DNA from 3 places in the Roseobacter sp. OBYS 0001 genome. Region 1 is predicted to be linked to each of the others. Evidence: riboswitches for the same ligand, from Rfam matches in the RefSeq annotation. Region 1 holds a riboswitch; each other region holds the start of a gene.
What was found. A riboswitch is a leader RNA that binds a small molecule or an ion and turns the genes downstream of it on or off. The one in region 1 is predicted to bind thiamine pyrophosphate.

Region 1 (4,187 bases):
CGGTTTCAACACGCGCAAAGAAAATCGACAAGCACCCGGCGGACTGATCAGCGGCGGCACTGCGGAGTTCTTTACATTTGGACAGACCACCGGCGTCTATGACATTGAACTTTTGTGGTTCGAGGGCCAGGATACACAGGTTCAGCTTGTATTCGTCGAAGCTGACGGAACGAATATTGCCCCAGTACCGCTGCCAGCGGCAGGATTTCTAATGATCGGTGCGTTGGGCGGTATGTTTGCCATGAAGCGGCGCAAGAAAGCCTGAGGCAACAAAGAAAAAAACTGAAAAGGCGGTAGTCATTGCCGCCTTTTTTGTGCCTTAGTGCAATCTACATGAGGGGCTGTTTTGCTCCATTTACTAAGATCAGGGCGTCCCGGACGGTGGGACGTTCGGTTTGGACTTGCTGCGGTCCAGCCCGAGTTGCCTTTCGCGCCAGATGATCAGGACGCCACCCGCGATCACGAGGCTCGCGCCGATGAGGATGGGTCCGGTGGGCAACTCGCCGAAGGCGATATATCCGATGAAGCTGGCAAAGATCATCGAGGCATAGTCAAAAGGCGCCAGCATGGACGCGCTGCCGAAACGGTACGAGGCGGTGACCATGATCTGTGCGATGCCGCCGATCAGGCCCGACAGGATCAACATCCAGATGACCCAGGCCGTGGGTGCAGTCCATGTCAGCACATCCAGCCCCGTCACCCATCCCAACGGCAGCGTGAGCAATCCCAGTGTCGAGGCGGTGATGGAAAAGTAAAACACGATGGAGGCCGTCGTGTCGGTCTGCACAAGGCGACGCACATGGATCTGGACCATCGCGCGCAGGATCGAGGCGATCAATACCAGAACCGCGCCCACGGTCGCCGCTGATGTCAAGGCATCCGCGCCGACGGACAAGCGGGGCGCAATGACGATCATGACACCGATCAGACCCAATGCCACCGCAGACAATCTGACGATGCGCACGCGCTCACCAAGGAAAATCGCGGCGAAGAGCACGGCAAAGAGGGGCGTCGCGTACCCGATGGCGGTCACTTCGGGCAGCGGCAACAGACCAAGCCCGGCAAAGGTCAACCCCATCGCCGATGTGCCAAAAATACCGCGCCACACGTGACCCATCAGATTGGACGGCACCAGCCCCTGCCGCAACTGGCCCCGTTGCCACAACCATAGCACCAGCACCGGCAGCGCAAAGAAGGAGCGGAAAAACACGGCCTGACCGGGTGGCACATGGGGTGATACGGATTTGATCAGCGCCGCCATGACCATAAACAGAAAGACCGCGCAGAGCTTCAGGGCGATTGCGCGGCCGGGTTTGTTTTGGGTCAGATCGGTTGCCATAAGCCTTCTGTGCGCGCCCGTCTTGCAAAGATCAAGCGCGCGGGCACGGCGCTGAATGCATGGCTGCTACCCGATATGACCCTGATTTTCGCCAACCTGCCCCCGGTGGAGCAGCAGATGGTCGAGCAAAACGCAGGCCATCATTGCCTCACCAACGGGAACGGCGCGAATGCCGACACAAGGATCATGGCGGCCCTTGGTGATGATCTCGGTGTCTTCGCCGCTTTTGGTGATCGTCTTGCGCGTGGTCAGGATGCTTGAGGTCGGTTTGACGGCAAAACGCACCACAACATCCTGCCCGGTGCTGATACCGCCCAGAATCCCGCCGGAATGGTTCGATGAATACTCTGGGCCATCCGGTCCCATCGAAATTTCATCGGCGTTCAATTCACCGGTCAGCATGGCGGCGGACATACCCTCGCCAATCTCGACACCTTTGACGGCGTTGATGCTCATCATCGCGGCGGCCAGATCCGTGTCCAGCTTGGCATAGATCGGCGCACCCAGACCTGCGGGGACCCCACGCGCGACGACTTCGATCACCGCGCCTACGGAACTGCCCGACTTGCGCAGCCCATCTAGGTAGTTTGCCCACTCATCCGCCGCCTGCGCATCGGGCGTCCAGAAGGGGTTGGCGTCGATCTGATCCCAGTCGAACCGGGAGCGGTCGATTTCATGCGCGCCCATACGCGTCATGTAACCTTTGATGTCGATCCCCGGTGCGATGGCATTGATCGCCTCGCGCGCCAGCCCACCGGCGGCTACACGCGCTGCTGTTTCGCGCGCCGAGGACCTGCCGCCACCACGATAATCACGCACGCCGTATTTCTGAAAATAGGTGATATCCGCATGGCCGGGGCGGAATTTATCCTTGATATCGCCGTAATCCTTGGACCGTTGATCCGTGTTCTCGATCATCAGTTGAACCGGCGTGCCGGTCGTCACCCCTTCGAAGGTACCGGAGAGGATTTTGACCTCATCCGCTTCGCGTCGTTGCGTGGTGTATTTGTTCTGCCCGGGTTTGCGTTTGTCCAGCCAGTGCTGAATTTTGCCCGCGTCAATTGCGACACCGGGCGGGCAGCCATCCACAGTGGCGCCAAGGGCGGGGCCATGGCTTTCACCCCACGTGGTGACACGGAAAAGATGGCCAAATGAATTCATCGACATCGGCGGTGCTCCTTTAGCACAGGTGCTTAGCCGCGCAGACCGAGCGCCTCAAGCCCTTATCGCTTGCCAAGCTCCGCCGCGCGTAATACGTCCCTGCTTACCTCGGGGGGCCAATCCGGCTGAGATGCGCACGCGCGCGGACCCGTAGAACCTGAACCGGTTAGAACCGGCGGAGGGAAGGTTGAGCATATCATCCTCTTTCGCCGTTCGACGCATTTGAAAAGGATAGATCATGCGAAGAACTCTGATAACTGCTAGCATCGTGTTGGCCTCGCAGGCTGCGGCTGAAACGCCCGTGCTTACCGTCTACGCGGGCGATTACTTTACCTCCGAATGGGGGCCCGGCCCGATGATCGAAACCGGGTTTGAAGAGATTTGCGGGTGCGATCTGCAGTTTTCGACCGGTGATCTTGTGCCGCGTTTGCTGTTGGAAGGCGCGCGAACCAAGGCTGATGTCGTGATGGGTCTGACGTCGGATGTCACATCCAAAGCACGCGCGACCGGCTTGTTTGCACCGCACGGGCAGGACAACGGGGCGCTGACACTGCCGGTTGATTGGACGGATGACACGTTCCTGCCATTCAACTATGGGCATGCGGCGTTCGTTTACAACAAAACCACTGTTGCCAACCCGCCTGCGAGTTTCGAGGCCATGCTGGACATGCCCGATGATGTAAAAATCGTCATTCAGGACCCGCGCACGTCTTTGTCGGGTCTGGCGCTGGTGCTTTGGGTGCAATCGGTCTTTGGCGATGACGCAGGCGCGGCCTGGGAAAAGCTGGCGCCGAACATCCTGACCGTGACCAAGGACTGGTCGGCCAGCTACGGCATGTTTACCGATGGGGAAGCAGACATGGTGCTGAGTTACACCACCTCACCCGCCTACCACATGTTTGCGGAGGATGATTTCACCAGACAGGCCGCGATTTTCCCCGAGGGCCACTATTTTATGGTCGAAACCGTCGGCAAGATCGCAGCGACGGATCAGCCTGAACTGGCCGATGCCTTCATGGCCTATGTGATGAGCCAGAGCTTTCAATCCTCCATCCCCGCGGCCAACTGGTCGTTGCCATCTGCGTTGCCGCAGGATCAGTGGCCCGAAGGCTGGGCGCAATTGCCGCTGCCGGACAAGGTGCTGTTTTACTCCGAAGCCGATGCAACCGCGCTTCAGGCAGAAGCCATTGAGACATGGCGCGCAGCGCTCAGCCAATAAGCGGACGCGCGGGGATCGTTGCGGGCACCTTGGTGGTCGCGGCGGTCCTGTTGGCGTTTCTTGGCATCGGTTTGCGGGCCGAAGCCAGCGCGGGCTTTGGGGCTGCGGAATGGCAAGCCATCCGCTTTACCGTTGTGCAGTCCGTCCTGTCCGCGTCGATATCCGTGGTGCTGGCCATTCCGCTGGCCCGTGCGCTGGCGCGGCGTGACCTGCCGGGACGTCAGATGCTGATCACCTTGCTGGGTGCGCCTTTTATCCTGCCGGTCATCGTCGCGGTTCTGGGTCTGCTGGCCGTATTTGGTCGCAATGGGTGGGTCAATGCCGCCTTTGGCACCTTGGGTTTGCCGCCGGTGTCGATCTATGGCTTACACGGTGTGGTATTGGCCCATGTGTTCTTCAACCTGCCCTTGGCCACACGCCTGTTGCTGCAAGGCTGGCAGAGCATCCCGGCAGAGCGGTTTCGCCTTG
Region 2 (4,187 bases), on a different contig from region 1:
CTTCGACATCTTCGTCTGTCTCTTGATTTGTGCTGAAACCTCGTGAAGCTATGAACTGTTTGATATCAAAGCCGGTTCCGGCAGTGATTTCCGGTTCCGCCACTTCCGGTTCTGCAGGTGCTGTGTCTTCAACCACGGCAGGTGTTGGTTCAACCACGGTCAACGCGTCCGCGCTTGCATCGGGGAGTATGACGGTATTTGCGCTCGTTGTGCCAAAGTTCTGGGTGACAAATACCGCGTCCAGCGTCTGCCCGTCGTCAACAAAATCACCGGCCTCGATACCAATCCCGATTTCCTTGAAGTCCGGGTTCAAGAGGTTTGCGCGATGTTCAGGGCTGTTCATCAGGTTGGTGTGCAGCTGGGCAACTTCGTCTGACATGCCATTGTCACCGGCTTCGCTGACCCATGCTATGTTTTCGCCGGTTTTCCAGTTTCCTTCCAATTCATAGCCTGAAGCCTCGATGCGCTCACGCCAATTGGATCCGTCAGCACCCGTATGGCTAAAGCGATCATTGTCGAGCATCCATACGCTGTGGTCTTCACTGGCTTCATTGAGGTCTGCGTTGAATACTAAAGGATCGAGGCCGACTTCTGCACGGTCTGCATTTATCAAATCCAGCATCTGCTGCTCGTATTTGTTGGCTTGTGACATGACATTCTCCTTTGAGTGGTTTTTGGCATCATGTGGCTTTCGGACTGCATCCAAAACATGACCCGTGCACTCGGTATGCGGGAATCGCCGGTATCCCGAATCCACCATCCCACTTTGCGGAATGACCTCCAAAGGAGCGTCCGCCAACTGGCTAATTGGACGCAATAGCGTCCATTGTGGTTTGTCGAATTGGGGAAACTGACAGCAAAATTACGCCTATACGTCAGCGGCGCTAGAAACGCTGCAAGGTGCCCACGAAAACGGGGCTTATCTATCGTACGTTAGGCGAAATCATAGCCGACAGGTTGATGTTCAGGCAACCTGCACGCTCCGACCTCAGGGCGACTGAACGCATAACGCAACGCTGTCACACTTCTCTGTAGTGTCGGCAATTGGCAAAATACCACCGACAGCCAAAAACACAGAGTGCTTGTGTTTCCGAAGCGGAACTGAGCTTCGGAAACCGTGGCAACCGCAATCCCAAAATCCGAAATGCCAAAATTGCCCGATCGGCGCAATTCGTGAAATTCCCCGGATCAGACCGGTCCGTTGAACTCGGGCAAAGCTATCTAAGGGACATGCCAAGATGAAACCGAAAATGAACCTTATCGTCTGGGTGTTAATCTCCATCCCACCCGGTATCTATCTTTGGGTGAAGTTCTTTCAGCTGGTGTTCTCATTCCTTTGGAGAAATCACTGATGGAAACCTTGGAAGGTCCATCGACAGAGGGTTTCTGGCCGCGAGCTTGCCGGGTCCCCGCGTGTTGTAGCGCAGACACTGCTCCACCTAGAGGAGGGATACAGCCATTTGCAGTTGACGTGATAAAGCTGCCAACGGTCCATCAATGTCTTCGGACAAACGGTATGAATTAGATGCTGTGTTTGCTGCTGCCCCCGACGGAGACAGGACTTTCCTGAGATTAGCAAAAGAGGCCACACAAGAGGTCGCGTCCAGTCGTCTTAACCATAGCGAAAGGAACGATCATCATGGTTGAGAATATCCGACGTAACGGTGAGCATGTTTTCGATGAGTTTCTAGCCGGTGATGCAGATGTTAGCACACGCCCAAAAGACATAAGTGACAAAAACCATTGTTTTCACATCAGGGGCGGTCGAGGCGGCGAGGCGCACGTGCCGTTTCTAAGCGCTCCTGCCGAAAAACGGAACAGTATCCGGCGCGGTGTGTTTTCGTTCATATGCCGGGCTGCTTGCCTCGTCGCAGCAGGGGCAATCGCGCTGAGAGCATTTCAATAAACCGAGCTTGTTCCGAGCCGCTGCGTTTTCAGGTTTTGAAATGTTATCAGACCTGTAGCATATGCATTTTCCTTAAGATCTCTCACAAGTTTATGGCCGACTTTACTGTCGATATGACCAAAATTCCGACAAGACAGACATAACAGAAATACTTCGGAGGACCGGGAAAAAACAGGTAGCCACAAGAACCGATGATCAGACACGATTGCAAAATCACATCGCTCAAGCTTCCCCAGTAAATCTTTGGCTTTGACAAGTTGCGTCTGATCCAGCTGCGGTTTGCCCACCGCTAACCCTGCATACTGAAGAACCTTCAAAAGGAAGCGACAACAATCAGCGGCCATCATTTGATCACATCGTTCAGAGCAATTAAAAATGCTGTCATCGACCAACTCAGCTGACACGGTCGTTTCTTGTTGAAAAATACGTGTTCTTATCGACTTCAAATCGATGCTCTGGGAGATAACCGGTGTGAGCTGCTCGATTTCTTTCTTTGGCTCAACTTTCGAATTCAACCTTTGCTCGACTCTCGATGTGAGCACATATTGGCGCCCATTCAGCCTGAGCCTTATCCACCCACCGTCTTCCAGCCTTTTTAATCCGCGAAAGGTAGCGGATCGACTGATGTCCGTCTTTTGAGCGAGTTCATCCAAGGTAATCGGGCCGTGTTTCGCCACAGTTTCCAAGATTTCGAATATCCTAGTTTGCAACGATCCTGCTCCACAGACTGGTATCCCAGTTTCTTATCATTGTTGATTCCTGCTATCCAACTCGCAATTCCGATAAGCGAAACGGTGCTGTTTGGTGCGGTGATTTTAAATGCGCTTTGGCTTCAATTATTTGAATTCACATTGTAAATTGACCGAATAATTCATATTCTGCGTCTGGTTTTGCCGCCCGCTTCAAAAGTGGCAGAGATCACTGGAGACGCTCGGGAAACGTGTGATTTGTTACCTTCATGGTCTATTCCGACCCGAACCAAGAAATGCTTTTTGAAGCTCTCCAAGGAGAGGGCTCGTAAGCGACTGTGATAGAGTGCCGGGATACATTCGTGTCGATTTTGGTGGAATATAAAGGCCAGTCGCAGCTCTTTGTTGTGCAGGTCAGTAAACCAGCTATTCTTGCGAGCAGTACTCAATTCATGCACTTTCGGGCGTCTTTCTTGACGACAAAAGGTGAACAGGAAAGCCGATTTCATGCTCTGTGTCCTCCCTCCGCCAGCATTATCTGGTTCAGGTTCTAAGGGTACATCTCAGCTGCAAAGCGCCCCCGGTAAATCTCGAATAGGAGCTTCCATCAGACGGGTCAAATGGTTTGGCACCTCCTCGAACTTTTGAGCGGTCCGCTGCCATTTCGAGCCTTCCGCAAACGTCCGCTCAGCCAAAGCCTACGAAAGATATTGTGGTGCTTGCACACATGCGTGATCGGTTCGATCTGTCTTTGGGGAGCTATGGTCACCGCCGAGGGGACGCATTTGTTACCCGGCAGTCGGTTGCACAGCAATCTGCCGAGAGGGCACCACTCCAACTGCGGCGGCCAATACTGTTTTCACGATTGTCAGAAAACCTTGCGCCCGAACGGCTGCTACAATCCGCGTAGGCACCGCTCAGAAGCCGGCTGGAAAAGCCCCTTGGCCTTCGAAGCAAAGGCTGCATAAATGGTTAATAGGAGCGGCACGAAAGCGGGACAGATCAACTGAATAATACTTCCGCACATAAACTGAGAAATTTTTAGTCCATATTTTGGTTACATCGTTCACAGGTAAAGGAGTTATCAATAACGTGTTTTCAAACGATAGAATATCGCTGAAGGGGTAAGTTTTGATTAGCCCATGTATTGCAGTCCAAGAGGGAGTCGCAACGAACCGTAAAGATGTAGAAGTTGTTGTTTGGCGCGATTACATCTGCCGTCACGGCCTTCATCTGAGGCTTTGGATAAATAATCATGAGTTGGAGCATCCCGAAAAGACTTACTCAGTTTTGCTTTCCATTTAGGGCAGCTGAGCAGGATTGAGAGAACTCTACATTTAAATGAGCGTCGCGTCGGGGGCAGGATCAACTTGAATTCACCTTTCACTGACGAACAACTGCCCATGCTTAAGGTTATTGCGCATGGGCATATAATTTTGGGAGCAGCACCTCATGCGCGCCGCTTGCAGAATAGTGGGTTTGTCGCCGTCCGGGCGGCCGCGGGTTCATATCTTTGGGCCCTGCGGCCGTCCGTTTAGGGGCAACCGTCTGGGATTTCTGATCGCGGCACGCGCAAAAGGCAACGCCGGGGT
Region 3 (4,187 bases), on a different contig from region 1:
ACAGCGTGCAGCCGGTGCCATGGGTGTTTGATGTGTCGGCCCGCTTTGCGTCAAACCATGTCACGGCCTCTGCGGTGACAAGGCAATCAGGGCTGTGAGGCTCGTCAAGGTGCCCGCCTTTGATCAGTGCCGCCTTGGCACCAAGGGCGCAAAGTGCAGCGCCTTGCGCGGCCATCTCGTCGCGTGTTGTGGCGATGGCCATACCAAGCAGATGAGCGGCTTCGGGCAGGTTTGGCGTCAGGACGGTTGCCATCGGCAACAAGGACGCGCGCAGGGTATCCACCGCCTCCGGCTCCAGCAGCGCGGCACCCCCTTTGGCAATCATCACCGGATCAAGCACGATGGGGATGTCGCTGTGCCCCTGCAACGCATCTGCCACAGCGGCTGCGATCTCAGCATTGGCAATCATACCGACCTTGATCGCATCGACGCGGATGTCGGCAAAGATGGCTGTGATCTGCGCTTGGACGAACGCGGGCGGAACCGGATGAATACCAGTCACGCCCTGCGTATTCTGTGCAGTCAACGCCGTGATGGCCGCCATGGCAAAGGCACCATTGGCTGAAATTGCCTTGATGTCGGCCTGAACCCCCGCGCCTCCGGAGGGGTCAGAACCTGCGATACTCAGGAAGTTTGGGATCATGTTTTGTGCTCCGGTTTGAAGGAGTGAAATGCGCGCGCCGCCGCCTTTGGGTCGGCCTGACCGCAGATGGCTGAAACGACGGCCATGCCATCCGCTCCGCTGGCAAGCACACCATCTATATGGTCGGGCTTGAGGCCGCCAATCGCGACATTCGGCAAAGACGACAGCGCGATCAGATCGGCCAGTCCGTCAAAACCCGTGGGCTGCGCGTGGTCGGTTTTCGTATCCGTGCCAAAAACAGGGCCCAGCCCAAGGTAATCCACATAGGCCGGGTCCGCGTCGCGCACGGTCTGCGGCGTTTCGCACGACAGACCCAGAATTCTGTCGGGGCCGAGCATCGCGCGGGCTTTGTCCGGCGCAATATCGCCCTGACCGATATGCGCGCCATCTGCATCCGCGGCGACTGCGGCAGTAACATCATCATTGATGACGAGCGGAACGCCGGGGCCCTGCAAGGCGGCCTTGAGCGCCATCGCGAGGTCAATGCGCTGCGCGGTGGTGGCGTGTTTGGCGCGCAGTTGCACCATCGTCACCCCACCCGCCACCGCACGGCGCACGGTCTCCACGATGCCTGTTTGCGCACAAAGCTGCGGGTCGGTCACCAGATAGAGCCGCAAGTGATCTTTCAACTGGCCCGTCATCCGATGACCTGTGCCAAATCAGCGGGCTGTGTGTTGGCAAGTGCATCAAGGAAATGGACCTGAAAGCTGCCCGGCCCCTCGGCGCGCTTTGCAGCGGCACTGCCTGCGACTTTGAAATGCGCAAGGGCGGCGAGCGCCGCGTCGAAAGCCGGACCTGTGGCTGCATATGCGCCCATCAATGCGGTCTGAGAGCAGCCCAGAGCGGTAATCTGCGGCATCAGGGGCGAGCCGCCCGAAACCTGCGCCTCGCGGGTGCCATCGGTCAGATAATCAACGGGGCCGGTGATCGCGACGACCGACCCAAACTGGGTCGCAAGCGATTTGGCAGCCCCCTGAGCGGCCTCTACGCTGTCCCCGCTGTCGGCCCCTTTCCCAGCCCCTGCTTCCCCGGCCAGTGCCAGAATTTCAGATGCGTTGCCGCGCAGGATCGTAGGGCGTTGTGCGACCAGAAGCTGCGCTGCACGTTTGCGATAATCGGAGATGAAGTGCGCAACAGGATCCAGAACCCACGGGATATTCTGCGCATTGGCCGCCGTTGCCGCCGCCACCATACTGGCCTGCCAAGGCGCTGACAGTGTTCCGATATTGATCGTCAACGCGCCGCAAACAGGTGTAAATTCGGCGATTTCCTCGGGCGCATGGACCATGGCGGGTGATGCACCCGCTGCCAAAACGACGTTTGCCGCGACATTCATCGCCACGTAGTTCGTTATGCAGTGCACCAAAGGATTCTGGTTGCGCAGCGCAGTCAGCAGGTCATGTGGGGCCATTGTGTTTCCTCTTTTTGCAAGCAAAAAGAGGTGCGATGTATGCAGCACAAGTAGACATACAACCTCCCTCCGCCAGCACTATCTGGTTCAGGTTCGAAGGGTACGTCTCAGCTTTTCAGCGCCCCTGGTGCATAAACGGCTAATTTTTTTCGGTCGGGTCGTCAAACTGATTCAACGCGTCATACGCAGCGGCATCCATCACCCATGCGGTTTTGCGCTGCCGGTTAAGGCATAAGCTGTCCGCCGTTCACTTCGATCGTCTGGCCAATGATATATCCCGCCAGACGATTTGACGCCAGAAAGAGGTATGCGCCTACGCAGTCCTTAGCGCTTCCCAAACGCCCTTGCGGAATGGTTGCCAGCATCGCGTCCATCTGCGCTGCGGTCGAGTAGCGTTCATGAAATGGCGTATCAATCACACCGGGCGCGACCGCGTTCACCCGGATACCATGGGCGATCCATTCTTTGGCCATACCCCGGGTGACGTTTGAAACGAATGCCTTTGACGAGCCATAAAGCCCGGCACCGTTGCTCGCGCCGTTTCTGGCTGCAATCGAGGATGTATGTATGACGAAACCGCCGTTCACCTTTAGATGGGGGAAGGCAGCCTTGGAGGCCACAAGGATTGAACGGGCGTTTAAATCCATGATGTCGTCGTAATCTGTGTCGGTCACATCGGTGTAGGCAACCCGCCTGACCATGCCACCGGCATTGTTGATGAGCCCGTCAAGGCCGCCGAGCGCCGCTGAGGCGGCTTCAACCGCAGCGCCCATCGCCGCACTGTCTGACGCATCCGCTCGGATCAGATGCGCTGTGCCGCCTTTAGCCTCTATGTTGCGCGCCACGGTTTCCGCAGCTTCACTGCTTGAATTGTAATGCACACCGACATGTGCCCCTTGTGATGCAAATGCCCCTGCCAGCGCCGCTCCGATGCCGGTTGATGCGCCAGTAATCAGAATGCGTTTGCCTTTGAACTCGGGTATTCTCAAAGCATGTTCCGACATGAAGGGACTCCTGACAGACCCTCGCAGGTCCAGATTACTTTCGGCTGCAAAGGACTTTGGTAAATAAACAGTTGTTGCGTATACGGTCAGACTCAAACCATACTGTAGTCTCCGGGCGGCCGTCTAGTAGCCGCCAGAAAACTGGGAGGATTGTATGAAATACTTGGCTGTAGCAACATGCATTGCATTGGCATCGGGGGCCACGACGACGTCGGCGACCGAACTTGTGGGCGCTGTGCAGTTCGACGAATCTCACGCCTTTACCAAAGCATTGCGGGAGTTCGAGCGCGTCGCGGGCGAATGTTCCGGTGGCTCGCTCACCTTTGATCTGCACCTGAATTCAGAGCTTGGGCTGGAGAAGGATTATTTTGAAAACATGAGCCAGGGCATCGCGGTGGATTACGCCATTGTCAGCCCATCGCATATGTCGACTTTCTCGCAGAAAGCGCCCTTGATGGACATGCCGTTCCTGTTTCGTGATCTGGATCACTGGAATGCCGTAATGGAACAGGATGCTCTTGCTCCGCTCGCCGCGGACGTTCTGCAGCAGGCGGATGTGCGGCTGATCGGCTACGCGGGCGGTGGCACGCGCAACCTGATCGTGAACAAGCCCGTGACCACGATGGAAGAACTCCAAGGGCTGCCAATGCGCGTCATGGGAGCACCGATCCAGACCCGTATCTTCGAAGCCATCAAGGCGGCCCCCTCGGTCATCGCCTATAGCGAAGTCTATAACGCCATCCAGACCGGCGTAATCGACGCGGCCGAGAACGAGGCGGCAGGCATCGAACAGATGAAGTTCTACGAGGTTGGTCCAGAGATTTCGCTGACACGGCATGCCATCACCGTCAGGCCAATTGCATTCTCAAACGCGACGTTTGAGCGGCTGACGCCAGAAGAACAGGCCTGCGTGATGGAAGCGGGCAAGGCTGGTGGCAAGCTGGGCCGCGATCTTGAAAGCGGTCAGGACAGCGAAAAACTGTCGGCGATGGAATCTGCAGGCTTGCTCAAAACCCATGAGTTTACGGAGCGCGACAAGCTTTTGGAACTCGCCGGTCCTGTGAAGCGGTCATATGCCGAAGAACTGGGCGCGACTGACGTCCTAGAAGCGATTGAAGCTGTAAACTGA

Region 2: another riboswitch for thiamine pyrophosphate. It lies ahead of K5Q35_RS18995 (MarR family transcriptional regulator); the one in region 1 lies ahead of K5Q35_RS05965 (thiamine ABC transporter substrate binding subunit).
Region 3: another riboswitch for thiamine pyrophosphate. It lies ahead of thiM (hydroxyethylthiazole kinase); the one in region 1 lies ahead of K5Q35_RS05965 (thiamine ABC transporter substrate binding subunit).

The regions. Positions count from the first base shown of each region.
Region 1 is NZ_BPES01000002.1:94,788-98,974, reverse strand. It holds gene K5Q35_RS05980 (VPLPA-CTERM sorting domain-containing protein) at 1-265, shown strand, start outside; gene K5Q35_RS05975 (DMT family transporter) at 365-1,339, opposite strand; gene aroC (chorismate synthase) at 1,406-2,506, opposite strand; TPP riboswitch at 2,600-2,701, shown strand; gene K5Q35_RS05965 (thiamine ABC transporter substrate binding subunit) at 2,739-3,719, shown strand; gene K5Q35_RS05960 (thiamine/thiamine pyrophosphate ABC transporter permease ThiP) at 3,695-4,187, shown strand, end outside.
Region 2 is NZ_BPES01000013.1:80,481-84,667, forward strand. It holds gene K5Q35_RS18990 (CAP domain-containing protein) at 1-652, opposite strand, end outside; gene K5Q35_RS18995 (MarR family transcriptional regulator) at 1,900-2,616, opposite strand; TPP riboswitch at 3,099-3,187, opposite strand.
Region 3 is NZ_BPES01000013.1:66,185-70,371, forward strand. It holds gene thiD (bifunctional hydroxymethylpyrimidine kinase/phosphomethylpyrimidine kinase) at 1-643, opposite strand, end outside; gene thiE (thiamine phosphate synthase) at 640-1,284, opposite strand; gene thiM (hydroxyethylthiazole kinase) at 1,281-2,054, opposite strand; TPP riboswitch at 2,101-2,190, opposite strand; gene K5Q35_RS18925 (SDR family NAD(P)-dependent oxidoreductase) at 2,279-3,058, opposite strand; gene K5Q35_RS18930 (TRAP transporter substrate-binding protein) at 3,213-4,187, shown strand.